Regions from separate parts of the Desulfitobacterium sp. PCE1 genome, predicted to be linked through region 2. Evidence: riboswitches for the same ligand, from Rfam matches in the RefSeq annotation. Region 2 holds a riboswitch; the other holds the start of a gene.
What was found. Region 2 has a riboswitch for S-adenosylmethionine ahead of DESPCE1_RS0106030 (homoserine dehydrogenase). Riboswitches for the same ligand answer to the same signal wherever they lie in the genome.
Positions count from the first base shown of each region.

Region 1: linked by a shared signal. The riboswitch ahead of metA (homoserine O-succinyltransferase) and the one ahead of DESPCE1_RS0106030 (homoserine dehydrogenase) in region 2 are both predicted to bind S-adenosylmethionine.

Region 1 covers NZ_KB913023.1:3,908,457-3,924,348, forward strand. The annotation lists gene DESPCE1_RS0119330 (molybdopterin-dependent oxidoreductase) at 1-1,598, opposite strand, end outside; gene DESPCE1_RS0119335 (molecular chaperone) at 1,615-2,319, opposite strand; gene DESPCE1_RS0119340 (4Fe-4S dicluster domain-containing protein) at 2,554-3,105, opposite strand; gene DESPCE1_RS0119345 (molybdopterin-dependent oxidoreductase) at 3,102-5,141, opposite strand; gene DESPCE1_RS0119350 (CdaR family transcriptional regulator) at 5,138-6,364, opposite strand; gene DESPCE1_RS0119355 (DUF1847 domain-containing protein) at 6,657-7,313, opposite strand; gene DESPCE1_RS0119360 (DUF1015 domain-containing protein) at 7,506-8,741, opposite strand; gene DESPCE1_RS0119365 (phosphoglycerate dehydrogenase) at 8,772-9,935, opposite strand; gene serC (3-phosphoserine/phosphohydroxythreonine transaminase) at 9,962-11,044, opposite strand; gene DESPCE1_RS0119375 (HDIG domain-containing metalloprotein) at 11,543-12,133, opposite strand; gene metA (homoserine O-succinyltransferase) at 12,203-13,126, opposite strand; SAM riboswitch class I at 13,201-13,307, opposite strand; partial or broken gene DESPCE1_RS24225 (hypothetical protein) at 13,922-14,116, shown strand; gene DESPCE1_RS0119385 (cysteine ABC transporter substrate-binding protein) at 14,158-15,033, opposite strand; gene DESPCE1_RS0119390 (amino acid ABC transporter ATP-binding protein) at 15,068-15,817, opposite strand; gene DESPCE1_RS0119395 (amino acid ABC transporter permease) at 15,828-15,892, opposite strand, start outside.
Region 2 covers NZ_KB913023.1:1,218,092-1,233,983, reverse strand. The annotation lists gene fdhF (formate dehydrogenase subunit alpha) at 1-1,356, opposite strand, end outside; gene nuoF (NADH-quinone oxidoreductase subunit NuoF) at 1,375-3,168, opposite strand; gene nuoE (NADH-quinone oxidoreductase subunit NuoE) at 3,180-3,662, opposite strand; gene DESPCE1_RS0106075 (5-formyltetrahydrofolate cyclo-ligase) at 3,691-4,275, opposite strand; gene DESPCE1_RS0106070 (lysine exporter LysO family protein) at 4,417-5,343, opposite strand; gene tsaD (tRNA (adenosine(37)-N6)-threonylcarbamoyltransferase complex transferase subunit TsaD) at 5,761-6,780, opposite strand; gene rimI (ribosomal protein S18-alanine N-acetyltransferase) at 6,879-7,325, opposite strand; gene tsaB (tRNA (adenosine(37)-N6)-threonylcarbamoyltransferase complex dimerization subunit type 1 TsaB) at 7,322-8,038, opposite strand; gene tsaE (tRNA (adenosine(37)-N6)-threonylcarbamoyltransferase complex ATPase subunit type 1 TsaE) at 8,047-8,529, opposite strand; gene DESPCE1_RS0106045 (amidohydrolase) at 8,644-9,813, opposite strand; gene DESPCE1_RS0106040 (Tex family protein) at 9,864-12,029, opposite strand; gene DESPCE1_RS0106035 (DUF4652 domain-containing protein) at 12,165-12,959, opposite strand; gene DESPCE1_RS0106030 (homoserine dehydrogenase) at 13,225-14,253, opposite strand; SAM riboswitch class I at 14,361-14,462, opposite strand; gene larE (ATP-dependent sacrificial sulfur transferase LarE) at 14,572-15,375, opposite strand; gene DESPCE1_RS0106015 (hypothetical protein) at 15,427-15,777, opposite strand.

The DNA of each region.
Region 1 (15,892 bases), 2.7 Mb from region 2:
TTTTCCCATTCCGTAGTCACTGGGAGCACTATATCGGCAAACTTACTGTTGGTAGTTAAGAAATGGCTGGTAGAAAGAACAAACTCTACATGACGGTGAGCTTCAATTCCCTTGGTTTGCCCAGAACGGGTTTGGAGATGGGCTTCCGGGCCATGGTAGATCATTTGGATATTGACATCCCGGACATCACCTTTTCCTGCCACATAATGTCCATCAAGGATGGCCAGCCACATTTCATTGTCGTTAATGGTTTCCTTAATGGGGTTGGCCACAGGGGGAAGTCCGTTAGCTCCGGGAGGAACAAGACTGGGGCCGCCATTGGCTGTAGCATAGTGGCAGCTTACTCCGGTCATAGCGCCGGATCTGCCCATGTTGCCGGTCATGGCACCGAAGGTCATGAACATTTGCGGCCAGGAGTCAGAATTATGGGTACGAGCCGGGCCCCAAGCTGTGAAGAGGGCCACACGATCTTTTTTGGCAATCTTTAATGCTAAGTCGCGGATTCTGTCAGCAGGTACTCCGCAAAGTTCTGCTGCCCATTCCGGGGTTTTCGGTGTGTTGTCATAGGTGCCGAGGACATAATCCTTAAAGTTCTCTTTGGGATCCGCACCTTCCGGCATATGATCGCTGTCAAAACCAACGGTATACTTGTTTAAGAACTCCCAGTCAACCAATGGATTGGTGGTGGGATTATCCTCTTTCAGCAGGGTGTAGGCCATTCCCAGGAACATCGCATGGTCTGTGCTGGGCATAATAGGAAGCCACTCAGCATCCAGCAATTCCACGGTATCGGAGTAGATAGGATCGATGAACACAAATTCTGCTCCGGCTTTTTTGGCCTGGAGATAATGATACGTGGGATTTCCGGCAGCACTCCAGGAGGAGTTTCCGCCGACGATAACGATCAGCTCTGAGTTGCGCAGATCCATCCGGTCATTGATACTTTGCTCAAAGAACCCTTCGGCCATACCGAATTTTTCAGGACCCCAACGCCAGGATCCCCAGGAACTGGTTCCCCAGGAGCCGATATACCCTCCGGCTAAGGAAAGGAGTCGGCCGAAGTCACCGGCATTGGACGCAAAGATGCCCCGGTTGCCATACTGAGCTTTAATACGGTTGATTTCACTGGCGACGATTTCATAAGCTTCATCCCAGGAAATGCGAACCCATTCGTCCCGGCCACGGAGCTCTTTTTTGCCGCCGCCAGGCTCCCAATTCTTCCGCTTCATGGGGTACTTAAGGCGATCCACTCCGAATACCTGCATTCTTTGGGAGCGTCCACGGTTACATCCTCTTTGTTGTGGGTAGTCAGGAGTATCGTGATGGGTATCATCGGTTTTTTGACGAACCACAACACCATCTACCACATAAGCTTTGTTGGAGCAACGCCCTCCACAGTTATGCCAACAGGCTACAGGCATCCATTCTCCTTCTTTTCCAGCCAGATTAGCTGAAGCTGTGGTGGAATCTACGGTAGTCAATCCGCACCCTGGAAGGGTCACTGCTGCTGCCGCTCCGGCTGTAACAGTTGCTGTCCATCCCAGAAAACGTCTTCTGTTCATTGTATAATTTTTTGCTTTTTCAATGAGATTAGCCACCTTTTTCACCTCCAAATTATTTAACAGAACACTGGGTACTATCTATAAGCTCTTCAAGAGCCTCCAGATCAAGAGTCAGAAATCCTTTGAGAACCTTAGCGATTCCAGGATAAAAACTGGATTGGGCATTTTCCCTTATCTTAAGGGTCAATTCGGGAACCCACTGCAGTAAGTGGTTTTCTAAGAAATCTTTTTGATCGGTAAAGATCTGTTGCAGCTTCTCCATATTTTCTTCATTCATAGCTTCCTGAGCCTGCAAAGTAAGCTGATACATAAAGTCCAGCTCCAAACCAAGGTGGTCATCAGCCTCTTGCATAAAATTCCTGGGAAGAAAATGGTATTTGAGATAAGCCTGCCGAACTTGGAGAGTTCGCTCCTGAAAAAGGAGCCGTTCTTTGCTCAAGTAAGCTGATTCCCACAGTGGGGCAGGGAGCCGGTCGGGGCCGATGAACATTCGTGTATAATCCCAATGCAAGGAATCAAAAACCTCCAGGCTTGTTAAATCCTTCTCATAAATCAACGCAAGAATTTGCGCTGCACCTTCCGCGATGTCTTTCTGTTCCTCCTGAAAAGGAAAGTTCTCAAATAAACTCCTGTCATTTATGAATGCGAGAAATTCAGGAGTGGGTTCTTGCAGAAAAGCTCTTCTTAACAGATCATAAATGAAAACTCGGGTTTCAAGTAAGGGTTCAATTTGTAAAATACTTTTGTTATTGTTCATTTTTTCACCCCCCTTTACACTCTCATTATCCCAGAAATCGATTTGTACAAAGTTACAAAAATCACGACATATTTTTTGTATTTTCTTTGAACTTTTAGAATCAATACAAATACAAGAACTTTTCTAGCTGTTACTAATGCACAAGGCCGCATGAAAACCTAGCAATGTAAAAAGCTGTAGTCAAGAAATTAATCATTTCATTGACTACAGCCCCTAACTCGATTGTTTTCCAGCTTAATTGTTAATCCAATATCTCTTTTTTTCTTTGGGAGGATAAAAGCGAATGGATGGCTTAGTGAGCCGGATATCCGGAAATCCTTCTACTGTCGGGACTGTACCCTTCTCACCATACTTATTGAAATCATGAACTTGAAGAGCTCCTGTAGGGCATGCGGTTACACAAGCTGGAAGCAGGCCTGCCTTTTGTCGGTCAATGCAGTAATTGCATTTACCAGTTCTGTTGGCTGCGTGGTCAAACTGTGGCGCCTTATAAGGACAGGCTCCCACACAGGTCTGACAGCCTGCACAGCGATTAGAATCGATGAGAACGATCCCATCCCTTCTTTTTATATAAGCATGCTCTGGACAGACACGAAAGCACTCCGGACTTGAGCAATGATTACAGGAAATAGAGAGATAGCGCCCTTCTCCTCCATTGTCAGTGACTCTGCGCCAGGATACCGCCGCCGCTGTTTTGTTTTCATTTTTGCAGGCGAGAACACAAGAATGGCAGCCTATGCAGCGATCCACATTAAACAGAAACCCTTTGGCGTTGATCTTCGTCATTTCTTTTTCACCTCTACCCAAGAATCATAAAAAGCTGCCCCTCGGGCTCCGGTTGTATGAATCCCCATATCCGTATTTTGACCGGCCAGTAGTTGGTTGGTGGTATCACCTTGAGCCATAACCACGACTCCTTGAGGGATGTAGGGGTTAATCTCCACTCTTCGAAAACAGGATCCACGATCGTTAAGCACTATGACATGATCTTTTTCTTTAAGATTCCGTTGCTCTGCATCTTGAGGGTTAAGCTCCACTGCATCCATCTCTTTTTCAAGGTTCAGCCAGCTGAGCTCACGATATTGAGAATGAAGCCTTAACAGGCTTTGGGGAGTGAGTAAACGCAAAGGATAGGGAGATTCAATTCTCTGTTCTTTAAAACGCACCAATGCGGGCAATTGGTTTTCTTTAGCACCTCTCGACATCAGCTGGAATTTCCCGGTCTCCGTAGGATAGCCTTGGACTTCCCGGGAGACTCCCTTTAGTTTATATTTGCGGGGACCTTGAAGAAGCTCTTCCCAATTGTCAATCTCCAGCTGTTTAAGGATCTCTGGTGTCAGCTCTGCCTTAATCCAGTCCAAGGCACTTAATTGCCAAGGAAAGCTGGAGAAGTCTGGCCGGAGCCCATTCAAGACTTGAGTCAAATTACGAGCGATCTCCAGGTCACTGCGTGCTTCGTAAAATGGCGGGATAGCCTTTTGATTGATGGCAATCCACTGATGCCAGTAGCAGCTATGCAAATCATACTCTTCAAAAGGACTGGCAGCAGGCAAAACGATATCTGCTTGGGCCGTGGTTTCATTCATGAACAAATCTACCACAACGATGAGTTCCAATTGACTTACAAGTTTTCGCCAATGTTGAAGATTTTGCCCTTGGCTGAAAGGATTATGGCTTGCCAACCAGAGGAGCTTTAGCGGAGGATCCTTCAAAGCTAAAGCCTCTTGAGCAAAATGAATAATATTGAGACTTCGTACCGGTGCCTTTTCCTGCTCTGGGGGGAGGGGAAAGTTTTTAATATTGAAAGGAAAAATATCGAGCCAATTGTAGTAGTATAATCCGCCGCCTTGTTGGTGCTGATTCTTAGTAAGAGTGACTAAGGCATCGATTCCTCGTACACTCTGTCCGCCATTGGAATAACGCTGAACACCAAAACCTACCCAGGTAGCACAGGGTGATTCCAGATACATTTCAGCCAAATCTTTTATTCCCTCAAGAGGTACTCCCGTTATGGCACTGGCTTCTTCAAGGGAGACCTCGTCCCGAAGATAGCTTTCAAAAGCTTCCCAGCCATGAACATGCCTTTGAATAAAGTCCAGGTCCAAACGGCTCTCTTGCCATATATATTTGAGAACGGCCATGGCCAACAGCCCATCAGTACCCGGCTGGATCTGAAGGTAAATATCCCCTTGCGCCGCCGTTGGGGTGAATAAGGTGTCGATGACTAAAAGCTTAGCCCCTTTATCCCTGGCACGATTGATAAAGCTCCACTGATGAACAGCGGTGCGGGCAGGGTTAACTCCCCAGAGGACGATTCCCTTGGCCTTTGCCATATCTTCCGGATCGCAAAGCGCCCCTTGACCTCGGTTATAGTTTAAAGCATCTCCTCCAGCCGACAAGCATAAATCACCATGGATCTTGGTGTGAGATCCTAATCCTCTGAACATTCCCTCTGTGGCATAATGAAGAATTCCCAGGTTGCCGGAGTATTTGTCATAGCCACTGGCGAGGTTAGAACCATAGCGGTCGTGAAGTTCAATGATTTTTAAGGCGATGGTCTCCAAGGCTTCGCTCCAGCTTATGCGCTGCCAATTCCCTGAACCTCTGGGGAACTGGCGGAGGGGATACTTTAGGCGCTGAGGGCTGTATACATATTCCGTGTAGGCATAGCCCTTAGCACATAGTCGACCATGGGTATAACCATGCTTGGGATTTCCCTCAACTTTAATAAGTTTTCCGTTTTCCACAGTGGAGAGAATCCCGCAAGTCTCATAGCAATTGCGCGGGCAGACATTATGGAAAATTTGCCGATCAGTGTTCATAATTTCTCCTTAAAATCGACCAGGTACTTAATTTTAAAGGCAATAACCAAGGACACTCTGGTATCAAAATCCTCAAGATCCATGTCTAAAATTTCCTCGATTCGTTTGAGCCGATAGCGAAGGGAGTTGGGATGAAGGAAAAGGGCATTGGCCGTAGCTTTCAAATCGCAATGATAGGTAAGATAGTTCTCAAGAGTTTCTGTCAATTCATTTTTTTGTTTGTCCTGAGATTCTAACTCAGCTAACATCTCGCGATAAAACTCTAATAATTCCTGTTTATCATGGCTATAAAGTATTCTTTCTACTCCCAGTTCCCGGAAATAAACGGTGGGGCCTTTCCCTTTGAGGAGAACACTAAGCTTAACGGCCACCTTGGCCTCCTGATAGCTTCGGAATAATTCTGATGGCTGCTCATATCTTCTACCGACACCCACCCGAATCACTCGAGGTGCCAGGCGTTCCTCCGTTTGAGCCAGTACTTGATTGATGATCATATTCAGATACGCTTTAAAATCACGGCGCTTCCCACTTTCAATAGGCAAAGCTAAAATGACTTCTTCGTTTTTTTCCATGAGAATCACGGCGTTATCCAGAGGCTGAACTACGGATTGAATACTATCATGCAGGGTGGTGACAAGATAGTGATCCTGAGAATAGGACTCATAGTCCTCCAGTTCAAAGACTGTGACCACATGAGGCAGGCTCAGATCCCAGCCCCATAGCTTTGCTCTGGCAATAATATCATTATTATCTTCTATGTTTCCATAGAGCAGATCAAAAAGAAAGGCATCCTGATAATTTCGGCTGTTGTCCAAAAGTTCCGCTTCCTTTTGCAGTTCCAGGACAAAGATATTGCGAGCTTGGTGAATCAGTACTTTAAGCCGGTTGTCCTCGTCAGGTCCCGGATCACATAGATAGAGAAAGCCTAAACGCTTGGAGGCATGGCTAAGTTCAATGGCAAGAGCGTCCATTCTCGTCTCCCCTGCCTGGATCTGGACTCGTCCGGGACTAGGAGGATTAAGAGGTAAAACCTCGAAGAACTTCCCTTGACCAAATTCCTCATCGGTTAAGGAGGACTCCAAAACCCTATGTGAAGTGCTTGCGATCATAACTTCTCTACGGACAAAGTGGGAAGTGCTGTCTACAAGTTCTTTAAGACCACCACCATGAACCAGCTTATTCAATAGCTCGTTCTGAAGCTGCAAGGATTCCTCGACATTCATAATCTTCCTCCTCCCTAGAACTTTATATGTCCATTTTGTAAGATTATTTATCCATACGTTATGAGCATTATACGTTATCCTGGCAATATTCCAAAGCCTTCACCTATCTACTCATTGTAATCCTTCTTGATACTAAATACAAAAAAGGAGGGACGATCACTATCTTTGGGATAGTTAGCGCCTCTCCTTTAGGATACACAATTTTTCTTACTTAATATGTGGTTTAAATCACTCATCGGTGTAAATTTGCTCTATGAATCGGTTTCCAGTTTTATATGGAGCCAGTATTGACTTAGATATCCCCTTCTTGAAGTAATCTTCTATAGTAAAAACTGCTGGTATATAAAGCCGCAGCCGGATTATGGCCCAACACTCTATCTTTCGTGATAAGCGTGGTAACAGGAGCCTCGGAGTATTTAATAAATAAGGAATCATGCCCCACGCATAGCCCTACTATCACATTGAGATGGGTCTTTTCCTCATTGAGGAGAGTGGCTTGAAGGACAGGGTTGCATAAGGATTCATGGCATCCCTTGTTGACCTTGAGCTCTTCTGGCACTCCTACTTGAGTCTTGTCGACTGCACCTACTTTACAAATGATACCATAGCTTTCAAGCCCCTTGGCACTAAGAATTTTGGCAAAGGTTTTTGCCTCGCTCATTAATCCCACACAGGTAGCAATACCAACCTTTTTAGCCCCGATTCGTTTAGCAAAGGCTATTATTTCCTCTACTCGAGTGAGTTTACCATAATAGGTCCCTTCGATTTCAGCTGCCGCATTGGAAAGTTTGGAAACAAGGTCATCCTTACGGTATAACTCATTAATCTCTTCTACGGTTTCTTCAGAAGTATGGGTTGTTAAGCAGAATTGAGGAAAGGTCTTGTCTCTTTTATGGCAATTTAAGAGCGCACAATCCGTGCAGCTTAACTTCTTATCCTCTTGATTCATTACCATTCTCCTTCTCTATTTGCTTATAATTTGCTTATATGCCCTTGAACATAGGGATATAACCACTCATTACAATTGTAAGATCTTAAGTCTTAAAACTCAAGGAGATTCAGACGTAGAAAAGCAGGGAGCTTTTCTCCCTGCTTTCTCATTCCTCGGATAGTGAAGGAACAAACGAGTCTTCTCCTTGCTTCACAGTTCGTGAATAAACAATCCGCTACGCAGCTTAGGTTCAAACCAAGTGGATTTGGGCGGCATCAGTCGCCCCGCATCAGATACTGCAAAAAGCTCTTGAATAGAGGTAGGGTATAGAGAAAAGGCACATTTCATATCGCTGTTGGTTCTTTTTTCAAGTTCCTGTAAACCACGGATTCCGCCCACAAAGTCAATGCGTTTATCTGTACGGATATCCATAATCTGCAGAATCGGCGTTAAGAGGTGATTCTGCAGCAAGGATACATCCAGCCCTTCTACAGGATCCGTTGAACGAATCTCTTCCCGAGCCCTCAGCTTATACCAAGTCCCTTCCAGCGCCATGCCAAAGGTAGCCTTCTCCTCAGGTTTATAAGGGGTATTTCCTATTTCCTCCAATTCAAAGCCCCTTTTAATTTCTTCCAAAAATTCGGCCTTGCTTAAACCATTAAGATCTTTCACCACTCGATTATAGTCCAAGATCAACAACTGATCGTCTGGAAAGAGCACAGAAAGGAAGAAATTAAACTCCTCTTGACCCGTATAGTTGGGATGCTCTTCTCTTCGTTTCAGCCCCACCTTAACGGCAGAAGCGGTACGATGATGTCCATCGGCAATATAGATGCTTTGAATTCCGGCAAATCCTGAAGTAATCTTCTCCAAATCCCGGTCCTCCGAGATAACCCAAACGACATGCCTTACTCCATCTGATGCCATAAAATCATAGAGAGGAGTTTTCTGTTTCACTTTTTCAATCACTTCATTAATACTTGCTTGCGAGCGGTAGGTTAAAAAGATCGGGCCCGTCTGGGCATTGCACACATCCACATGATTAATACGGTCAAGCTCTTTATCTTCCCTGGTCAATTCATGCTTTTTAATCACATCTTGAAGATAATCATCAATTGCGGCGCAACCCACCAAGCCGGTTTGAGCTCTTCCGTCCATAGTAAGCTCATAGATATAGTAACAGGGTTTGGTTTCCCGGATAAAAATCCCCTCTTGAATCATTTCCTGCAAAATTTCTCTGGCCTTTTTATAGACCTCAGGATCGTAAGGATTGAAATCCTCAGGAAAGTGAGTCTCCGGACGATCCACCTTTAAAAAAGACAGGGGTTCTTTTTTTATTTCTTCAAGGGCCTCTTCTCGATTATATACATCATAAGGGAGGGCAGCTACTTTCCTTGCTACATCTTCCCTGGGTCTTATGGCTTGAAAGGGTCTAATCCTTGCCAAAGTATTCCCTCCTCTTGAATTGAATTCAGCTTATTTTATGACGCGGACTCTCAGTACGCCGTCAATTTCTCTGAGTTTGGCAATCATCTCTGGACCGGCCGGAGTTTCGATATCGATAAGGGTATAGGCATAGGACCCTTTGCTTTTGTTCATTAAGTCCGAGATATTGACATTTTCTTTGGCTAAGGTAGAGGTGAATTGACCTAGCATATTGGGGACGTTTTTATGATTGATGGCAATCCGCCCGGCTTGGGTGCATACTCCCATATCACAATTGGGGAAATTGACAGAATTCTTGATATTGCCATGCTCAAGGTAATTCATCATCTGCTCTACAGCCATGACCGCACAGTTTTCTTCGGATTCCGCTGTGGATGCTCCTAGATGAGGAATGGCAATAACCCCTTCCACTCCGCAGACTTTTGGGTTGGGGAAGTCTGTCACATATTTGGCAACCTTTCCTGTGCCGAGAGCTTCAAGCAAAGCATCTTCATCCACCAGGGTATCCCTGGAGAAATTCAGGATAATCACGCCGTCTTTCATTTGCTCAAAAGCTTGTTTATTGAGCATTCCACGGTTGGAATCGGTTAAGGGGACATGGATGGTAATGAAATCACATTCCCGATAAATGTCTTCTACACTTTTGATGGGTTTAATATATTTAGACAGCTTCCAGGCATGTTCAACAGAAATATAGGGGTCATAACCGCAAACATCCATTTCCATTTTATTGGCGGCATTGGCTACCAAGACGCCGATGGCACCTAAGCCTATGACTCCCAGCTTCTTGCCTTTGATTTCTGTTCCGGCAAATTTAGCTTTATTCTTTTCAACCAGTTTGGCAACTTCGGGATCCGTCTGACAGGAGCTAACCCAGTTAACTCCTCCCACAAGATTCCGGGCAGCCATAATCATGGTGGCAATCACCATCTCCTTTACCCCATTGGCATTGGCACCAGGGGTGTTAAAGACGACGATTCCTTTTTCAGCGCATTTATCCAAGGGGATGTTATTGACTCCAGCTCCAGCTCGAGCAATGGCCTCAATATCAGGAGGTAATTCCAGATCGTGCATAGAGGTACTGCGGACAAGGATACCGTTAGCATCTTCGTAACGGTCTACATTAATATAGTGATCGGTAAAAAGCTTTAATCCCGCTTCGGAAATATTATTCAGGCAATTGATTTTAAACATTAAAAACACTCCTCTTTTTATAATTCTTACTTATTTTCTGCTTCAAACTTTTTCATAAACTCCACTAAATCCTTGACCCCTTGGATCGGCATGGCATTGTAAATGCTGGCCCTCATCCCTCCCACTGTACGATAGCCTTTAAGGTTCTCAAAACCTGCGGCCTTGGCTTCTTTGATAAACTTGGCATCCAACTCCTCAGAGCCTGTCACGAAGGGAACATTCATTAAGGAGCGATCCTTTTTCACCACAGTTCCTTTAAACATGTCACTGGCATCCAAGTAATCATAAAGGATGGCAGCCTTTTCCTCGTTAATCTTTTTCATAGCCTCCAGTCCGCCCAGTTTTTTGAGCCATTGGAACACTTTACCGCAGATATATATTCCGTAGACCGGCGGTGTATTATAGGCGGAGTTGTTATCGAAATGGACTTTATATTTGAGCATCGTGGGGGTCCCCGGCAAAACATCCTCCGTGATGAGGTCCTCACGAATAATGACAATCACGACCCCAGCAGGACCCACATTCTTTTGGGCTCCGGCAAAAATAAGTCCATATTTTGTAACATCAATGGGTTCAGATAGAAAATTCGAGGACATATCGGCAATCAAGGGTTTATCCCCCACATCAGGAAGTTCATTAAACTTGGTTCCAAAGATGGTATTGTTGTGGCAGATGTAGACATAGTCCGCATCCTCGGAGAATTTTAAATCTTTAAGGTCTGGAATATAGGAGTAGTTCTGGTCCTCTGATGAAGCGATGACATTGATCTTTCCGTACAGCTTTCCTTCGGAAATGGCTTTCTTGGCCCACTGTCCTGTATTCAGATGATCCGCCACCCGATTCTTCATAAGGTTCATGGGAATCATGGCAAACTGTTGGGACGCCCCTCCCTGAAGAAAGAGAATTTTATAATGTTCAGGAATATTAAGCAACTCCCTTAGATCCTGGGCGGCCTCATTCATCATCCCCTCAATCGTCTTGGAACGATGGCTCATCTCCATAACGGACATGCCCGTTCCCTGGTAATCCAGCATTTCCTCAGCGGCTTCTCTTAGGACTTCTTCGGGCAATACTGCCGGCCCTGCTGAAAAATTGTACACTCTTTTCATTTGAAATATCCCCCTTATTTATAAATATTTATGAATGTTAACATATATTGGGTTGTCCAGGGTAGATAAAAACCCACCCCAGTCTTTGGGGCGGGTATTCCGCGGTGCCACCCAAGTTCCAGCCTTTACGGTTTACGGGCAGTAAGCCCTACCACCTTCCTCCTTCGTGTCGTTAAGGAGAAACTATGGTAGTGCGGCGCGGATAATAAATAAAACCTCTCATCCCAAATCAGGGACGAGAGGTTATTCCCGCGTTGCCACCCATGTTGCCGTAATCGGCCAACTTATGTCCGCGATATCGGGCGGAACCCGTCACAATTCATCATTGGCCACTCCAGGATGGAATCCGCTTCGCTTCTATGACTGACTTGCACCAACCGTCAGCTCTCTACACATATTCGGCACCGGATGTCCCTTCATCGTGTTGGACTATAGATCTACGTTGTTATGATTCTAATCTATTACAGGCCTTTTTGTCAAGTGTTATTGCTAAAATAATTATTTCCCTGCTTCGACATTGCCTTCTAAGCCGATCTCAGACGCGATGGCGCGCATTCCATTAATGGTCTCTTCGATGATTTCATTTAAGTCCTTACCCAGGCGGTTGGCACCGGCTTCAATGACTTCCCTGTTGACATTCTCGGCGAAGCTTTTTTGCTTCCATTTCTTTTTGACCGATTTGGTGGTCAGGTCATGAAGGCTCTTGCTGGGACGAAGCAAGGCTGTGGCTGAGACCAAGCCTGTTAATTCATCGACGGTAAACAAAACATTTTCCACGTTCTCCCGGGGTTCTACATCATGGACCAGACCATAACCATGGCTTTCAATAGCCCGGATGAACTCCTCCGGCAATCCTTTGGGAGTAAGGATCTCCCGGGTTTTGCGACAGTGTTGATCAGGGTACATCTCAAAGTCGATATCATGCAATAACCCGATATTTCCCCAAAGGTCAGGATCTTCTTGATAAAGGGAGGCAAAATGGCGCATCACAGCTTCCACCGTTATGGAGTGACGCAATAAAGTCTCACTTTTTACATAGTCATTGAGAAGCTGCCAAGCAGCCTCTCTATCCCGTGTATAATCCAGCATCCGACATCCTTCTTTCTCATAGTTTATGGTTGGTCTTAACAGTCTCAATAGAATGATTAGACCTAGAACTTAGATATTGCCTAATTCTTCAAGGTTATAGGGTGTTTCCTGATAGACATAGTAGTTCAGCCAATTGGCAAAAAGCAAATTAGAATGACCTCTCCACTTGACGATGGGGGTCTTCATGGGATCGTCCCCAGGATAGTAGTTCTGAGGAATATTGATGGGTAGTCCTTGGGATATATCCCGATCATACTCCGATTTTAGGGTGTGAGGATCGTATTCGGAATGACCTGTGACAAAAATCTGCCGACCGCCCTTGGTCCCGATGAGATAGACTCCGGACTCCTCAGATTCCGAAAGAATCTCCAACTCCGGCACCTTGACAATATCTTCTTTTCTTACCTCTGTATGCCTGGAGTGGGGAACATAAAAGACATCATCAAAGCCTCTGAGCAAACGGATATCCTTGCAGTTTAAGGTATGAGGGAATACGCCGAACATTTTTGCTTGTAAAGGATACTTGGGAACACCAAAGAAGTGATAAAGCCCCGCCTGGGCTCCCCAGCAAATGAAAAGCGTGGAAAAGACGTTGCTCTTACTCCAATCCATAATCTTCTGCAGTTCCGGCCAAAAATCAACCTCTTCAAAGGGCATCTGCTCAATGGGGGCACCCGTAATAATCATTCCGTCAAATTTTTGATCTTTAATACTGTCAAAGGTCTGATAATACTTAATGAGGTATTCTTCCGGGGTATTCTTAGAGAGATGGGTTTCCGGATAAAGAAGGGTAATGTCCACTTGCAAAGGAGAATTCCCTAAGAGCCTAAGAATCTGTGTTTCCGTCACGATCTTATTGGGCATGAGATTTAGAATGACAATGCTAAGAGGGCGAATGTCCTGATGCTCGGCACGCCTCTCTTCCATAATAAAAACATCTTCTTTGGTGAGTATTTCTGCTGCAGGCAGGCCATCGGGTACATTAATCGGCATAGTATTCTCCCTTCAATACACTTAAAAATAAAGAAAACCTCTTTCCGAGAAAGAGGGCATCGCCAAAAGTTCCTCTCTCATCTATCAATGCTTCCATCGCAGGAATTAGCACCGTTGTATTCATCAGAATACCGGTTGCTGGGTTTCATCGGGCCAGTCCCTCCACCACTCTTGATAAGAAATGGGATGTATTTAATTGCTGACGATGAAAATCGTCATTGGCACTATATTATTATATCTTTTCTTTAAAGTCAATCTGCTCTATAACAAAAATATTTTGAAGCACACTATATAATATAACAGATTCCTTCATGTTGTAGGCATACGGGCAGATGCGGAAAAGCTTTTGCTCGGGTCGAGTAGCTTTACGCACAACGCTCACTCTATAGCTCCAGAGCTGGTCAACTCGCTTTCTTAACAGCTACGCCAAACCCCGCTGCTTTCTGCATGTGAACCGGTGGCTTCGCTACGTTAAGAAAGCCTCGTTGACCCGGTCGCTCTTCCGCTAAAGCCGTTCCCTTTTGTGCGTAAAGCTACACTTGCGGGGCCTTTTTACTTCTGCATCGTGTGGCTGGACTTTTAGCCCTTACTTCTTTTCCGGGCCTTTTTAAGGGCAGCTGGCGATGCCGTAGGCAGTACCAGCGGAGGATGAAAAGCTCATCCGGGCCGGGTACTTATCCTACACCTGCACCGCTCAAACCCGAAAAGCAGCCCAAGGATTTTGCTTTAAGGCAGAGAACGGATTCTAAGCGAGCAGGGTAGCAATCTTCGCGAAAAGACTGCAGCGGAGTCGGGTTGGAAACAGGACGTTTCCAACCGGCCATTGAGCAGGAGCGATTTAGCCGGGCACCCGACGCAGCGGAAGTCTTGAGCGATTAGATTGCTCCGCGCAGCTTATGGAGTGAACGCCGAAAGCAAAATCCTGGAGAACTAGCTTTCCGGGCCTTTTTCATACTAGAAGACGGCTCTCTCCAACTAAAAGCAGGATGAGAACCGTCTTTTTCTTCATTATCCTTAGACCTATCCTATTACTAAAGTTTTCCGCCTTCGACAATTAACTCTTCAGGTTTTACATCATCTCCGTACACGGGGAGAAGAGTCTTTTTATAAGCTTGCCCCACAAAATCCTCCTTACCAATCGCTTCCAACTCTTGATTAATCCAGTTTAAGAGTTCGGTGTTGCCCTTCTTTACTGCCGGAGCAATTGTGTCCGTTCCGCCTAAAGTAGGTACACCTACAGAGAAGCCGGGATTAGATTTTGCCCAAGCAAGCACTTCCGTATTGTCATGAGCTAACGCGGCCCCTCGACCATCTTTTAAAGCTTCAAAAGCTTCCGTGTTTTGATCATACTTGAGAAGTTCGAGGTCAGGGTGATTCTTGGTTAAATAATCTTGAGCTGTGGTTCCTTTATTGACAATAACTTTCTTCCCTTTAAGCTGGTCGATGGAGGTAATCAGAGCCCCGTCAGGTGATACGAGCCCTAGAGAAACCTTCATGTAAGGATTGGCAAAATCAACCTTTTGCTTTCTTTCCTCCGTGACTGTGAAATTAGCCATGATGATATCTACCTTGTTGGATTCAAGATAAGGGACTCTGTTGGCAGCCTCAACCAATACGAATTCCACTTTGGATTCGTCCCCCAAAAGGTCTTTAGCAAAACGCTTGGCAATTTCCACGTCAAAGCCTTGATTCTGTCCATTGGAATCCACATACCCAAAAGGCGGTTTGTCGCTGAATACTCCAATCCTTAAGGTACCACGCTGTTTAATCTCTTCTAAAGATCCTGCTGAGGACGTACCATTTGAGTTATTTGCTGGGTTGGCTCCTGCTTGGCTGCACCCCACAAGCCCTCCAAGGAGTAAAGCGCCTGCTAGTGCGAGGGACAATAATCTCTTCATCTTTTTCATCTTTTCTCTCAACCTTTCTTTGCTTTTTTGTACTCTAGTATTGGAATATATTAAGAAATCGCCTAGCCCGATCCGTGCGGGGATTATTAAAGAACTCCTGAGGTCCAGCAATCTCACAAATATCACCTGAATCCATGAAAACGATTCGATCAGCCACAGCCTGGGCGAAACCCATTTCATGAGTGACGATAATCATGGTCATTCCTTGTTTGGCCAAACCCAGCATAACATCAAGAACTTCTCGAACCATTTCCGGATCAAGGGATGCTGTCACCTCGTCAAAAAGCATCATCTCGGGATTCATACATAAGGCCCTGACGATAGCGATTCTCTGCTTCTGACCTCCGGACAACTCCCTTGGAAAAGCGTTTATTCTATCATATAACCCGACTCTTTCCAAGAGGACCTTGGCTTGCTCCAGCACTTGGCTTCTACCCCTGTTCTGAACTTTCGTGGGGCCAAGAAGAATATTCTCAAGCACCGTCATATGGGGAAAAAGATCATAGTTCTGGAAGACCATACCGATCTGCTGACGGATTTTTTTCCAGTCAACATTTTTTCCTATGAGGCTTTGACCTGAAAGCAGAATATCTCCCCCTTGAATGGGTTCAAGACCATTAAGACATCGGAGCAAGGTGCTTTTCCCGCATCCGGAAGGCCCTAAAACCACAATAACCTCACCCCTCTGGACTTGGAGATCAATCTCATTGAGAACAGGTTTGCCACCATACTCCTTGTGCAACGCTTTGATTTCCAACACTACTTCCTTTTTCTCTACACTCATTTAATCACCCCTAACTGCTCCACTTCGCTTCCAGCTTCTTTGCAAAACGAGATAACGGATAACACATGGTGAAGT
Region 2 (15,892 bases):
CCAGCCGTTCTCCAAAATGATATTCATAATCCCATTGATCAGGGGAATATCTGTGCCCGGCTTCAATCTCATCCAGACATGAGCATCCCTGGCCAGCTCGATCTCCCGTGGATCAGCTACGATGAGCTTGGCTCCCCGAGCCAGTGCTTGTTTCATCTTGGTACCGATAATCGGATGAGCTTCCGTGGTATTGGAGCCGATTACAAACATGACTTCCGCATTGGGGATTTCATTGATGGAATTGGTCATCGCTCCTGAGCCAAATGAAGTGGCAAGACCTGCCACAGTGGGAGCGTGTCAGGTACGTGCGCAGTGATCCACATTATTCGTTCCGATCACCGCGCGCATGAATTTTTGCATCAGGTAATTTTCTTCATTGGTACAACGAGCCGAACTGAGGGCTGCAAAAGAATCTGGTCCATATTGCTCTTTGATCTCACCGAACTTTGTGGCAATCAAATCAAGAGCTTCATCCCAGCCTGCCGGGACGAATTCGCCATCCTTTTTAATCAACGGAGTCGTCAGGCGCTGAGGACTATGGATCAAGTCCATACCGAAACGGCCCTTGACACAGAGGGCTTTGCCGTTCACCGGTGCCTCCGGATTTGAAGTTACCCCAATCACTTTGCCATTGCTGACATTTAAGTCAAAGTTGCAGCCTGTACCGCAGAAAGGACAGGTGGTCTGTACTTTTTCGATGTTCCAGGCCCGAGCCTGGCCAACCATCTTTTTCTCCACCAATGCCCCCACCGGGCAGACCGAAACACAGGATCCGCAGAAAACACATTCCGATTCACTATAAGGAATATCAAAAGCCGGTCCCACCTGGGCGTCAAAGCCCCGCTTAAAGAAATCCAATACGCTTCGTCCCTGAATCTCTTCGCAAGCCCGCACACATTTACCGCAGAGGATGCATTTATTCGGATCTCTTAGAATAAAGGGGTTGCTGTCATCAAGGGGGTGTTCACGCCGTTCCCCTCGGTAGTCTTCACCGGATACACCGTATTCATAGGCATATTGAGCAAGGGAGCAATCCCCCATCTTTTGACAGGTCATACAATCCAATGGATGGTTCGCCACTAAGAGCTCAAGGATCACCTTGCGGGACTTGCGTACCTTCGGTGTCTGAGTTTTAACAATCATACCCTGGGTCACTTGGGTCACACAAGAAGGCGGCAAATTGCGCATTCCTTCAATCTCCACAATACAGAGACGGCATGCCCCGGCATTAGTGAGCTCCGGATCCTGACAAAGGGTTGGAACCGGAATATCGTGCATCCGGCATGCTTCCAGGACCGTGCTTCCTTTGGGCACCACAACTTCTTTTCCATCAATGGTTAAATTCAGCCATTCCACCAAATCCACCCCTTTCTTCTAGGCCCGGATAACCGCGCCAAATTTACAGGTATCCATACAGCTTCCGCAGCGGATACACCTTTCCCCATCAATAACATAGGGGGTATTTTTATTTCCACTGATACAGTTAGCTGGGCAATTTTTAGCACACAGTCCGCATTTTTTGCATTTTTCCGCATCAATCTCGTAGGTCAGGAGGTCACTGCAAACTCCGGCCCGGCATTTTTTAGCGTGGATATGCTCCTCAAATTCTTCCCGGAAATATTTTAAGGTGGCCAGGATAGGGTTAGGCGCGTTTTGACCTAAACCGCACAGGGAGGTTTCTTTAACTGTATAGGCCAGGGTTTCCAGTTTCTCAATATCCTCCTCCCTGCCTTCACCACGGGTGATGCGGTCGAGAATCTCCCACATCCGTTTATTCCCTTCACGGCAGGGGGTACATTTTCCGCAGGATTCGCTCTGGGAAAAGTTCAGGAAAAAGCGGGCAATATCCACCATACAAGTGGTTTCATCCATGATAACCAAACCACCGGAACCCACCATAGCACCAGCCCGGGTTAGGGTGTCATAATCCACAGGGAGATCCAACATATCTTCCGGCAGGCATCCTCCTGAAGGGCCGCCGATTTGCACCGCTTTGAACTTCTTACCGTCTTTAATACCGCCGCCGATATCGAAAATAATATCTCTTAAAGGCATTCCCATAGGAACTTCAACTAATCCAGTGTTGTTAACCTTACCAGTTAGAGCAAAAATCTTTGTGCCTTTGCTCTTTTCCGTTCCGTACTGAGCATACCATTGGGCTCCATTTTTTAAGATATGAGGTATGTTGGACCAAGTCTCAACATTATTGATGTTGGTAGGCTTACCCCATAGCCCGCTTTGAGCTGGGAAAGGAGGCCGCACTCGAGGCATACCTCTTTTTCCTTCGATAGATGCCATCAAAGCCGTTTCCTCACCGCAAACAAAGGCTCCGGCTCCAGCGTTGATTTTCAAATGGAAACTAAATTGCGTACCTAAGATGTTATCACCTAAGAATCCTGCTTCTTCAGCCTGTTTCATGGCAATTTGCAGATTCTTGATAGCCAAGGGGTACTCTGCACGACAGTAAACATAGCCCTCATCTGCACCAATAGCATAGGCGCCAATCAACATTCCCTCAATGACGGCATGAGGATCTCCCTCGAGAAGACCGCGATCCATAAACGCACCCGGATCTCCTTCATCGGCGTTACAAATCACATATTTTTTATCTGATGGAGTAGCTTTACATAAGCTCCATTTCAGACCAGTTAAGAAACCGGCTCCTCCCCGGCCACGTAAGCCGGCTCCCTTGACTTCCTCGATAATTGCCTCGGGGGCCATAGTGAGGGCTTTCTTTAAACCTTCATAGCCTCCATGAGCCAGATAATCCTCAAGCTTAGTAGGATCGATAAATCCACAATTTTTAAGAGCGATACGGGTTTGCTTGGCAAAGAAACTAATGTCCTCATAGCTTAAAGCCGGTTCTCCTGACAGGGGATCCACATAGAAAAGGCGCTCCACCTTCTCCCCTTGACCTAATTCTTTCTCTACAAGCTCCGGAATATCTTCCGGTTGAATTCTTCTGTAAAATCTCTGAGCAGGCTCTACGACCAAAGTTGGCCCTTGCTCACAAAAACCACGGCAACCTGTGGCGATGAGCTCCACATTCTCAGACAACCCTTGACGTTTTATCTCTACGTTCATTAAATCAATGATTTTATTGGCTCCTGAAGAGAGACAGCCTGTGCCCGCACAGATAAAAACCTGTTTTTTAGCTTCTGTGTTCATCCCTATTCCCCCTACTTATACTCTGCCAGGATTCCTGGGATCTGATCTGCATTCAATCGTCCGTGGACATTTCCATTAATGGACATAACAGGAGCTAATCCGCAGGCACCAATACAGTTGACAATCTCTAAAGTAAAGCGTCCATCTTCCGTGGTCTGTCCATCCTTAATTTTTGTATTTTTTTCTATGGCTTCCAGAACTTTAGCTCCTCCTCGAACATGGCAGGCAGTACCTAAGCAGACACTGATGACATTGCGTCCCATTGGCGCAAGGCGGAATTGGGCATAAAATGTGACAACTCCATAAACCTTGGCAGAAGGTATACGTAGTTCCCTGCTTATGTGCTTTATCACATGTTCAGGCAAATATCCATAAAGTCCTTGTGCTTCCTGCAAAACCGGAATAAGCGCCCCTTTCTCCTGTTTATAGTGGGCTAATATCCGATCCAATTGTTCCTCTTTAGGATCAACTAACTCCCTACACTCCTCACACAAAACGATTCTCCTCCCTTTTCCACTAAGTTCAAAGCGTTTCTTTGAAACGCATGATACCCTGTTCAGTGATTAACATGTCTACTTTCTTATCGTAAAACTCAACGGGGATTCTGTCCACGATCTGGCAGTGAAAAGCAAGCGCAATCTTTGGTGTTCCTTCTGCCAATCTCCCGAAAAACCGATCATAATATCCGCCCCCATAACCGAGGCGATTGCCCTGAGTATCAAAAGCTGCTCCAGGAACAAGAATACAATCGATCTCCAGGGGATCAACCTTAGTGAGTTCCTCCTTTTTAGGTTCACGGATTCCCCACATTCCTGACTCAATATCCTTTTCCAAATCCTCGATAAGCGCCGGTATAAGCACCCCCTTTGGAGCACATCGCGGCAATACCAACCGCTTTCCTAAGTCAATGACTATTTGGGCTAACTCAGTAGTCTCTACCTCATCGCGAAAATTCATAAAAAGCATGATGGTGCTTGCTTCCTGAAACTCACGGGTCTGAGTCACGATAGCCTGAATTCTTTGGCTTTTAAAAGCCCGTTCTTCCGGCGTCAACGCCGATCGCAGGGACAGTACCCGTTCCCGCAATGACCGCTTCTCCTCAGACACCTTTCAATCCTCCTTTAGATCCTCCACTAAAAAAGTATACTTTTCTTTTCAAGAAAATTCAGTCAATCATATAATAGATTCGTCAAAGATTAGAATATTCCTTCTACAAAGTTCGATAAATACTTAAATGGCTTTCCTGATCTAACCTAAAACCAGGGGTACCAAAACCGGAACCAGAAGAGATAAAGAAAGCCCGCTAATTATAGCTACGATACCGATACCTTTAGGTCCCACCGCCACCAAGAGAGGAAGGGTCGAATCCATAGCTGTCGCTCCACTGGGAGCAACAAGGGCCAACGGCCCCACCCTTTTAGCTAAAAAAGGGACAAAAATAATCGCTAAAACTTCTCTAAATATATTACTCAAAAAAGCGATAGTACCCAAGGAGACCGAGTGAAGGTCGGAGATCAAAACCCCAGATAGGCTGTACCATCCAAACCCAGCACCAACTGCTCCTCCCTCCCGAAGCTCCCATCCAAAGCACAATCCTACCACCATAGCCGCTACAATACTACCGAGCACCACACCCACAGGTGCTAAAAACACCTGCCAACCAACTTTGAGCATATGTCTCCAAATATCGCGATTCAGACCTAAATCGATGCCTACCATGACCAGAGTAAAATCAAGAGCTAACGTTGTAATCGTTGGTAAGTATGCTGTCCAAGCCTGGGGAAATAAAAGAATCCCGCCGAAAATTCCTGCAATAAACGCCCCAATAATTGCGCAAGTCATCTGATAGGGATGAGCTGCCTCAGTACTGTTCACTTCCATCTTATCTTGCTGCGGAAGCATGGGCGACTTCCCAATGAAAACTCTTTCTAATAGCCAAACAGCCACTACACTTCCTATAATTGCCGCAACTGCAAATAAGAAGGCCTGCAATCCGAAGCTCCCTAATTGTGAAAGAGTGTTCTGGTCCACTCCGATCCGTAAACCCATGGTCAACAAGAGAATCAATACCCCGATCATCATCCCTCGTCCCGCTTGGTTCAAGATAACCCTAGGCAATAAACGAAACCATCCCACGAAAGCTCCTGCTATAAGACAAACAAATAATATCCACATGTTTGTTCTCCGTTCTTATAAATAAATTAATTTTAAGCCGTTAACTAAGGGCTCTCCCCCATGGTATGAGAAACTCTCTAAACACATGCTTCTATTTTATCTCGAACAAAGGATAAAAGAAAAGTACCTTGTACTACTTTTCATATTTTTAAGTTATCCCCATCTCCATCCCTTCATAATATCCCTTGTCCCTGACTTATCCACATTATCCACAGGGTCTGTGGGTAATTATGTCCAATGTTCCTCCTCAAATTCAACACCTCTCAACCCGCTAATACCAGTTAGTCACAGAGTTATCCACATTGTCCACAGAATTAACTATCCACAGAACATATTATCCCTTTTCAAAATTTCTTGCCCGAATGTCCTATTTCGAGAAAAAGAAAGGGGGTATAGTCCTATTCGAACTATACTCCCTTAAGCCAGATTCAGTCCCGGTATAGCATTCAAATTCCAAGGAGCATAATCCTTAGCTAAATAACGGTAGTATCCGGCTGCCGCGATCATGGCTCCATTATCCGTGCAGAGAACCGGAGGTGGATAACTAAAGGCAACACCCCGTTTTTGGGTTGCCTCAGTGAGACGTTTCCTTAGTGAAGTATTGGCTGCCACTCCTCCGGCAAGGACTAGGGTAGGAGCCTTTGTTTTTTCCAAGGCCAGCAAGGTCTTACGCACTAAGACATCTACGATGGCCTCCTGGAAAGAAGCTGCCACATCAGCAACATTCACCGTCTCGCCCTTCATTCGCGCTGAATTCAAGGTATTGAGCACAGCGGACTTCACTCCGCTAAAGCTGAAATCAAGACTGCCGGGTTCAAGCATAGCTCTTGGGAATTCGTAGGCATGAGGATCCCCTTCAAGAGCGGCCTTTTGAATATAAGGTCCTCCAGGATAACCCAACCCTAAGGTCCGAGCTACCTTATCTAAAGCCTCCCCTGCAGCGTCATCCCGAGTATGTCCAAGGACTTGATACTTCCCATGCCCTTCAAAATGCACCAAATGGGAATGCCCTCCCGAGACAAGGAGAGCCAATAAAGGAAACTTCAGCTCCGGATCATGGAGAAAGTTCGCATAAATATGTCCTTCTAAATGGTTAATTCCCAGCAACGGAATCCCTGCCGCATAAGCCATAGCCTTTGCCCCCGCCACTCCTACAAGAAGAGAGCCCACAAGCCCCGGTCCATAGGTCACTGCAATTCCCGCCAAATCTCCAAACTCCATCTTCGCCCCTTGCAAAGCTTCCTCTACAACACTTTGCAAATGTAGGATATGCTCCCGTGAAGCCACTTCCGGCACGACTCCACCGTATTTTTGATGGGTCTTGATCTGCGATGAAATAATATGACTGAGCAGATCACGGCCATTGCGAAGCACGGCCGCTGAGGTCTCATCACAGCTTGTCTCAATTCCAAGTATATTAATATCTTTATTGTTCACCAGCAACCTCCCGATATCTGCCTACTTTCCTTCACCAGAAAAAAACATCTCTTCTTAATAGAGATACTCGCCACCGCTCAGTATGGCAAAGACTATCTCTACTCTTTGCCTATATCAAGCCACATAATAAGGGCATCTTCACGATTATCTGAGTAATAGCCTTTACGAACCCCCGCTGTTACAAAGCCAAGGCGTTCGTACAGTCTTTGAGCAGAGACATTGGAGGCTCGTACCTCAAGGGTCATACGCTCCATGCCTTCCTTAACCATCAAATCGATCACAGAGCGCATCAGGAACTCTCCTCCGCCCATCCCCTGATACCCCGGTGCTATAGCCACATTGGTAATATGTCCTTCTTCGAGTATAAACCATAACCCCATATAGCCGATGATATTGCCCTCGTGTTCCAAGCAAAAGTACCGTGCATACTCATTATCTCTCAGCTCACTGACAAAAGACTGGGGAGCCCAAGGTGCCGGAAAGCAGGCATGCTCTATCTCCAGAATTGTGGATAAATCACTCTCTTGCATGGGGCGAATCATCATTTCCCCTTTAGCGCCTCCTCTTTCTTAGCCCAATTGACCTCAGCTTCCGATAACCGAATGTAATAAGGTTCCACAAGCTTCCCCTGGGTTCCCTTCTGCCATTCATTCCAAACACAACGAACAGTATACGCTCCCCGTGGTAAAGCCAAATAATCCGGGAGAAGCACCGCCTTATTCCCTAAGGTGGTCTTAATCTTCTCTTTATAGCGCGAAACGGCGTCACCGATAAAAACAATGGCTTTATCCTGTTCCGCCAATTCCTTAAGCCAAAGAGCTGGCTCTACCGCGAAAGGATCCCGGCTTCGTATGGGGATTTCCTCTCCTTCCGACCATCGGTACCGAGCTGTATACCATTCATTCTTTCTTGCATCAAGAATAGGTACGATTTCTTCCGGTCGGCTATGTCCGGCCCAAGCCAAAGAATCCAAGGAAAGCACACCTACTAAGGGAAGTTTGAGCACTTGAGCCAAGCCCTGAGCTGTGGCAATCCCAATACGGATTCCCGTAAAAGAGCCTGGTCCCCGCACCACACCAATAAAATCGAGATCTTGAAGCTTCCAGGCTGATGCCTCTAAGACTTGATCCAATACAGGAATCAACCGCTCCGAATGGGTTTTGGATGTATGCAAAAAGCCTTCCGCCACCAGCTGCCCGTCCTCCGCCAAGGCTAAAGCTGTGACTTTGGTGGTAGTATCGATGGTGAGATACTTCATAGATCCTCCTAATATTCAAAAGGAATAATATCTTTGAGCCGTTCTACCCAGGCTTCCGAATGAGAAGAAAAGCCGATTCTGCGTGGTTCCTCCCCTGATCCTTCAATCCTGATCTCTAATGAATCATCGGGTAAGATGTCCTCTGCAATTCCCGGCCATTCAATCAAGCAAATAGTATCTTCTTGAAAGGCATCCTCTACTCCGATTATTTCTACCTCTTCTGGATAACGCAAACGATATAAATCCATGTGGATTAACCGCACCGGATTATCCCGAGCTATCCCTGAATACTCAATCTGAAAAGTAAAGGTCGGACTGGTCATGGGTTCTTGTACTGCTAAAGCCTTCCCAACTCCTTTGGCTAATGCAGTTTTTCCCGCACCCAAATCACCGAAGAGGCACACCACATCTCCCCCACGAAGCGCTTTTCCTAAATTGTATCCAAGGGCATGAGTACAATCTGCGCTTAGGCTTTGAACTTCTAGGTCCATTCTGACCGTCCTTTCCTTTAACTATTCGTTCTAAAATCTGGTTCGCTTCAGGTATTACCCTGAGGTTTGGCTAAGCGCCCACGGAAGCGAAATGATGCCGGCCCCCCGGAAAGCCTAATCCCTAATGATTTTGCCGTTAATAATGACAGTCTCAGGATGTGATTTTAAAACAAAAGGATGTTCACTCCAAATAACGATATCCGCATCTTTACCCACTTCCAAGGATCCTAGGCGATGATCCACGCCCATAATTTCTGCCGGATTAATAGTGATGGCCTTTAAAGCTTCTTCTTCATCCATACCGGCTCGTGCTACCAGCGCTGCACAAAGGGGCAATTGTTCGATGGGAGTCACCGGATGATCTGTGATAATTGCTACCTTAACGCCTGCTTGTGTTAGGACATTAGGAGTTTCAAAGGATTTATCTTTCAACTCCACCTTAGCCCGATTAATTAATGAAGGACCCACAACAGCAGGATATCCATATTCTGCGATTTCCTCAGCAATCTTATGTCCCTCAGTGCAATGTTCAATGACCAGATCTACATTAAATTCTTTAGCAATGCGAATAGCGGTCATAATATCATCAGCCCGATGAGCATGGGCCCGTAAAGGAATCTCACGTTTAATCACACGAATCAAGCTTTCCATTCCCAGATCCCGCTCGGGCACTTTTTCTGGATCTTCAATACCTTGCTCCAACTTTTCCAGATAGGTCTCAGCATCCACTAGAGCTTGTCGAAGAAGTGCCGCAGTGGCCATACGTGTCATGGGCATCTTCTTTTGTTCACCGCCATAGACCATTTTGGGATTCTCACCAAAGGCCACCTTTAGCCCTGCAGGTTCCCGTACGATCATCTTATCCACGACTTTGCCGACTGTTTTCAACACTACGCCTGTACCACCAATGACATTGCCGCTGCCCGGTGTGGAAAACACTGCGGTGACTCCCCCTAAACGAGCATCCCGTAAACCTTCATCCTCTGGATTAATACCATCAATTGCACGCAGTTCAGGGGTGATCGGCTCAGTCATTTCATTGAGATCATCCCCTTCACTTTGGTAAATCTCCTCTCCCAGTCCCACGTGACAGTGGGCGTCAATAAAGCCGGGTAAAACAAACTTATCCTGGGCTTCGATGATCTCTGCTCCCTCAGGAGCAACCAGATTCTCCCCAATGGCTTTAATTTGTGTGCCTTCCACTAAGATGCTTCCGATGAATTCTTGGCCTTTCATGGTCTTAATGCGACCGTTACGGATAAAAAGGCTCGTATTTGCGTTCATGATTACCTCCGTTATGAATAGTATAGTCGTTGAAATCCTTATATATAGGGCTATATAGATACCATTGCGTCTGCAGCGATTTCCCTCATAGACAGACTGACTCGCTCACGGGCGGTGTCGATACCTAGGACACGGACTTTAACGATGTCTCCCACGGAAAGCACTTCCATGGGATGCCTGATAAACTTCTCACTGATTTGAGATATATGCACCAAACCGTCGTGTTTGACTCCTATATCAATAAAAGCTCCAAAATCAACGATATTCCTGACGGTTCCTTCGAGGATCATTCCAGTCTGTAAATCCTCTAGATGGGTAACATCCTGACGTAGTTTTGGTCGGGGCAAATCCTCCCGAGGATCCCGGCCAGGGCGTTGCAGAGCGGCAAGAATATCTTTGACCGTGGGAACCCCGGCACTGAATTCCCGAGCACATTCCTCCGGATCCAATTGGGCAATCCCCAATCGCACCTCATTGGGGCGTTCTCGTAGATCTGTTAGAGCGAATCCTGCCTTGTGCAAAATATTTTGAGCAAGGTCATAAGATTCCGGATGAACCGGTGTATTTTCCAGAGGGTTGACCCCTTCGGGAATACGAATAAAGCCGGCGCACTGAACAAATGTCTGCTCACCTAGACGAGGGACCTTTTTAAGCTGATCCCGTTTTTGGAACTTCCCGTGGTTTTCCCGATAAGCCACAATATTTTTGGCAATGGTAGGTTTAAGACCTGCTACATATTGAAGGAGAGATGGTGAGGCGGTATTCAGATCTACACCAACAGCATTAACTGCCGATTCCACTACTCCATGTAGGGATTCTTCAAGGCGTTTGGGTTGAACATCATGCTGATACTGCCCAACTCCTACGGCCTTGGGTTCTATTTTAACAAGCTCAGCCAAGGGGTCCTGTAAGCGCCGAGCTATGGAGACTGCGCTACGTAATGAGAGATCAAAGTCCGGAAACTCTTCTCCCGCCAGCTTCGACGCAGAGTACACTGAAGCTCCAGCTTCACTCACGATGATATACTCCGAAGCTAAGCCACTTTCCCTAATCATTTCTGCAGTAACTTCCTCTGTTTCTCGAGAGGCTGTGCCATTTCCAATGGCGATCACATCTACATGATATTTTCCGATAGCATCTCTAAGCATTCTTTTCGCTTCTTCCCGCTTGTTTTGGGGAGGATGGGGATAAATAACCCCTACATGAAAGAGCTTGCCAGTATCATCAACTACAGCAAATTTACACCCCGTTCGGAATCCCGGGTCTAACCCCAGTACCACTTTCCCACGCACTGGAGGTTGCAGTAAGAGTTGCCTCAAATTCTCGGCAAAGACTCTGATAGCTTGTTCTTCGGCTTTTTCGGTTAGAGCACCCCGAATTTCTCTCTCTATAGAAGGTGCTATTAAGCGTTTATATGCATCATCCGCAGCTGAACGTACAATCTCCGCTGCGGGCCCTTGCTTCACAAAAGCCTGTTCGATTAGGGCTAAAATATGCTCTGAAGGAACTTCCACTTTCACATTAAGGAGCTCTTCCTTTTCTCCTCGGTTCAAAGCAAGGATGCGATGAGGAGGCAGTTTTTTCACAGGCTCCCGATAATCATAATACATCTCATAGGCTGAGCGCTCTTCTGCTTTTTTCGCTGAAGCTATGATATCACCAAGGCGGAAAGTAGCTTCCCGAATCTTTTTGCGCATAGCAGCATCATCGGAGATCATTTCTGCAATAATGTCTGAGGCTCCATTGATTGCCTCTTCTGGCGTTTCTACACCAAGTTCAGGATTTATATATTTTTGAGCTTCTATAAGCGGCTGAGCCTTGTGATATTGTTCAAGAATCCATAATGCTAGAGGCTCAAGTCCCTTTTCTTTAGCCATGGTAGCCCGAGTCCGTCGTTTTTGTTTGTAGGGCCGATAGAGGTCTTCTACTTCTTGAAGAATTGTGGCCTTCTCAATCTGATTCGCCAACTCCTCAGTAAGTTTACCTTGTTCTTCAATTAAACGCAGAACCTCACTTTTGCGTTGCTTTAAATTTCTTAAATACTCCAAACGCTCAACAATACTGCGCAGGGCGTTCTCATCCAACTCACCGGTCGCTTCTTTACGATAGCGAGCTATAAAGGGAATAGTGTTCCCCCCGTCCAAGAGTTGTATGGCTTCTTTAACTTGATGGGCTCGCAAGGTAAGTTCTTGCGCAATAATTTCCACAAATTCCAAAGGATAATCCCTCCTGCTAGTTCTCAATTTTTTATTATACCATTCTTTTAGCAAAAAGCTAAAGAAAGATGGAGAAACTAACAAAGCAAGCCCGCCAGGACCTGCTTGTAAAAAACTAGACCTTATTATTATGCTTTAAGAAACAATGTCTCGTTGTGATAAAGTATCAATGTCTTTCAGGGGAACACGGATTTCTCCCTTCTCTATACAAAATCCATTAACATCCATGAGATTAATATAAAGAACTAGATCATCTCCCACTTGTTCAAAATCTACAACCTCTTGATTAAGTTTTTGATAGGCGGGGTAAAGAATCTCCGCCTTACCGGTAGCTCTAGTAACCTTAACCAGCTCACCACCCTTAGAAACTATACCATGAGCAAAGCCGACTATAATGATAAACTCGTTATCATTAAGCCAGTGAATCTTCTTTTTTGGAGTGTATCTTCCTTCTGGAGCAAAAGAATGCCACATTTTAACTCGGTAGTTCTGGTCTAGCTGCAGTCGCAACCAACTACTGCTCGCACTATCTTTGATATAAATATCGCCGATGGTTTCCCATTCATCTGGGTAGATATAAGCTGTATATTGCTTATTTGGCGAACTGCCATGAACCACATAATTCCCCTGTAAAATAAAGGCAGGAACATAGGGATTGGTATTAATACGAAAAAGCTGTTCAGTTTGCTCGGTGATAGCTGGTTTCGGAGTCTCGTCTTCCACTGCTCCGCTATCAGGTTCACTTGGACCAGCTGCTGCTGCGGTCTTTACTTTCTTAACATAAGCGGCATAATTGGCTCTTTGCTGTTGGATTCTTTGCTGTGGAGTTTGTTCGGGATTGGTGACCAGCGTTGTCGAATAAGTCAGTTCCTCTGAACCGGGCCCTTTAAAAAAGGCACTTAAAGGAAAGATACCAAAATTCAAGAACAAGGTACAGAATACCACTCCTAGGAAAAACAAGGTGCCGCGAGTGATTCTTCGTTTCTTGATAATGCTCCCTCCCTAAACTTTACTTCCACTTGAATCGAGTAATACCATTATTTACCATACCTTTATAGTAGGTTCTCTATTACTGTTTCTCATTCCTTCTTTTAGCAAAGATATGTCAAATCACCCTACGAATCGTGTAGATAAAAAGGAAATCATCAAAAAACGAACTAGCATAAACTAGTTCGCTCATATGATCCTGCCTTATTTAACGAGCTGCATTTCCTATGCTGCGCTCTACAACTACTTTCTTTGCAATCTCAACGATATCGGACAAGACCGCTCCCCCTGTGGCCAATCCGCCAGCACCAGGTCCCTTCCAAAAAAGATCACCCACCAACTGCGTTTCCAGGGATAGGCCATTATCCACGCCGGAGACATGACTTAGAATTGCTTCCCTAGATAACCACTGCACACCAACCTTAGCAATAATTCCTTCCCGACTTTTTTCCAGTCCTGACGAAGACTGATCAATGATGGATGCCTCGGCAACTAATTTAGGCACTCGTCCCTGTCTTTTTTGCTCCGCGACCTCTTCCGGGGTTAGCCCTTGGATTCCTTTAATCTCCACCTCTTCAAGAGGAATATCCAGATCAAAGCATTCCCGACAGAGAATAACAAGTTTACACGCCGCATCTAAACCAGTTACATCCATGGTCGGATCACTTTCCGCATAACCAGCCTCTTGCGCTTCTTGCAAAGCCTCCTCATAGCCTTTCTCTGACTCCACCATTTGAGTCAGAATATAATTAGTGGTCCCATTTAAAATTCCACAAATTTTTTTCACCTGGTCTCCGGCTAGCCCATATTGAATGGTTCTAAGAATCGGAATCCCTCCCAAGACGCTCCCTTCATAAAGCAAGCAGATTCCTTTACGCTGGGCTATTTCTTGTAATTCCGCGCCATGAAGAGCCAGTAATAGCTTATTGGCTGTCACTACATGCTTTCCTTTATCTAGCGCCTCTTTGATATAAGAATAGGTGGGATGTTCACCTCCCATAACTTCCACTACTACTTCAATCTCCGGGTCATCGAGAATATCTTGAGGTTTCTGTGTTAGAATAACCCCCTCAATTGCTCGCTCTTTACTTATATCTTGAACAAGGGCCTTGCTTACGACCAGTGTGATCCCCAGTTTGCGAAGAATTTTGTTTGAATGGAGTAGTATTCCTTTTACCACCCCTTGGCCCACGTTCCCACATCCTAATAGACCAATACTCACTGTATTTTCCTTCATCTCTCTATTCCTCCTCTTCGTCGGTCCTTGACGGTGCCTGCAATGTTATAACTAGAGCAAATAAAAAGCCCTTCCATATTCCAGGAAGAGCTTATGTCTTATATTTTTGCTCATCTTCCAGGAATAATCCTGCTGGAATTAGCACCACTGCCACATAGGCCGGTTGCCGGGTTTCATCGGGCCAGTCCCTCCGCCACTCTGGATGAGAAGTATTCAATTTTTCATTATTATATGACAGTAAACAAAGTAATGTCAATAGAGCAGAGTGATATATTACAGAACAATGTGATCCCTTCACTGTAGAACTATGAAGTAATGCTACAGAATTGGTATTCCTTCGTTTAGACTGCCGCTTCGAAAACCCTCTAAATCCAGAGTAACATAGGTAAACCCTAATTCCTTGAGGGGCTTGACGATAGTATCGAGGTCCAGTTCCATAAGTTTCAAAAAATCTTCTTTAGGAATTTCCAATCGGGCCACATCCTGGTGATAACGCACTCTTAAATTTTTAAATCCTAGTTCTTTAAGTAAAGTTTCCGCTTTCTCTACGCGCCGAAGCTTTTCGATCGTGATCTCCTCTCCGTAGGGAAAACGAGAAGATAGACAAGGACTGGAGGGCTTATCCCAAGTTGAAAGTCCCATCTTCTTGGAAAATTGACGAATCTCTTCTTTGCTCAAGCCCGCTTCTTGTAACGGACTCCTTACCCCCAAGGCTCTCGCTGCTTGCATGCCAGGACGGTAATCTTTTAGATCATCAGCATTACTCCCATCAAGAACCCAATTAATCTTCTTCTCTTGGGCAATGCTCAAAAGCTTTGTAAACAGCTCATTTTTGCAATGAAAACAACGGTTCTGAGGGTTCTTTACAAACTCCTCCTTGTCCATTTCTTCAGTTTTAATTACTAAAAACTTTGCCCCAAACTCTTTAACCTGCTGCAAAGCATTGTTATAATCAGCAGAAGGCATCGTTTCCGAAGCACCGATGACAGCAAGACAATGATCCCCTAAAGTTTCATGAACTACTTTTAAGAGAAAGGTGCTGTCCACCCCACCCGAAAAAGCTACCACAACTGATTCCATTTCCTTAATGATTTGCTTTAAGTGATTCAGCTTTGCTTGCATGATTTACCTCCAGATTACTCAAACTTAATTAAATTTCACGCTTTAATCGATCTATTCTTTAGAATTATCGCTAACATAGTAGTTTCTCAGCCTCTCCATTCTTTCAGAATACTCCTCTTGAGTCAAGATTCCTTGCCCGACTAATTCCGAAAGCACTTTCGTATAGCGTTCTAATTCTTTCATCTTTTTACTTGAAACTTTCTTATGATTGTAAAACTGTATAACCTCTTCTAATTCATTATTATCCAGCACCCCGATATCCCGCAACCTGACCAGGCTTAACTCACCTTCCTCATTAACCGCAACATCATTGGAGCTTTGGATCAATGGCTGTATAGCCAGCCTTACAGCAAGAAAGATAATAATGAAAAGTAATATTGGATATACAAGGATTGCCTCCATTGTTATGACTCTCCCCTCTTTTTCATACCTTACTCCTTTACACAGTCATGAATTTTCTCTCGGTTAGGGTACTCTCTAATGCTTGCACACATGGAACTGAATTTTAGCTCCGCTT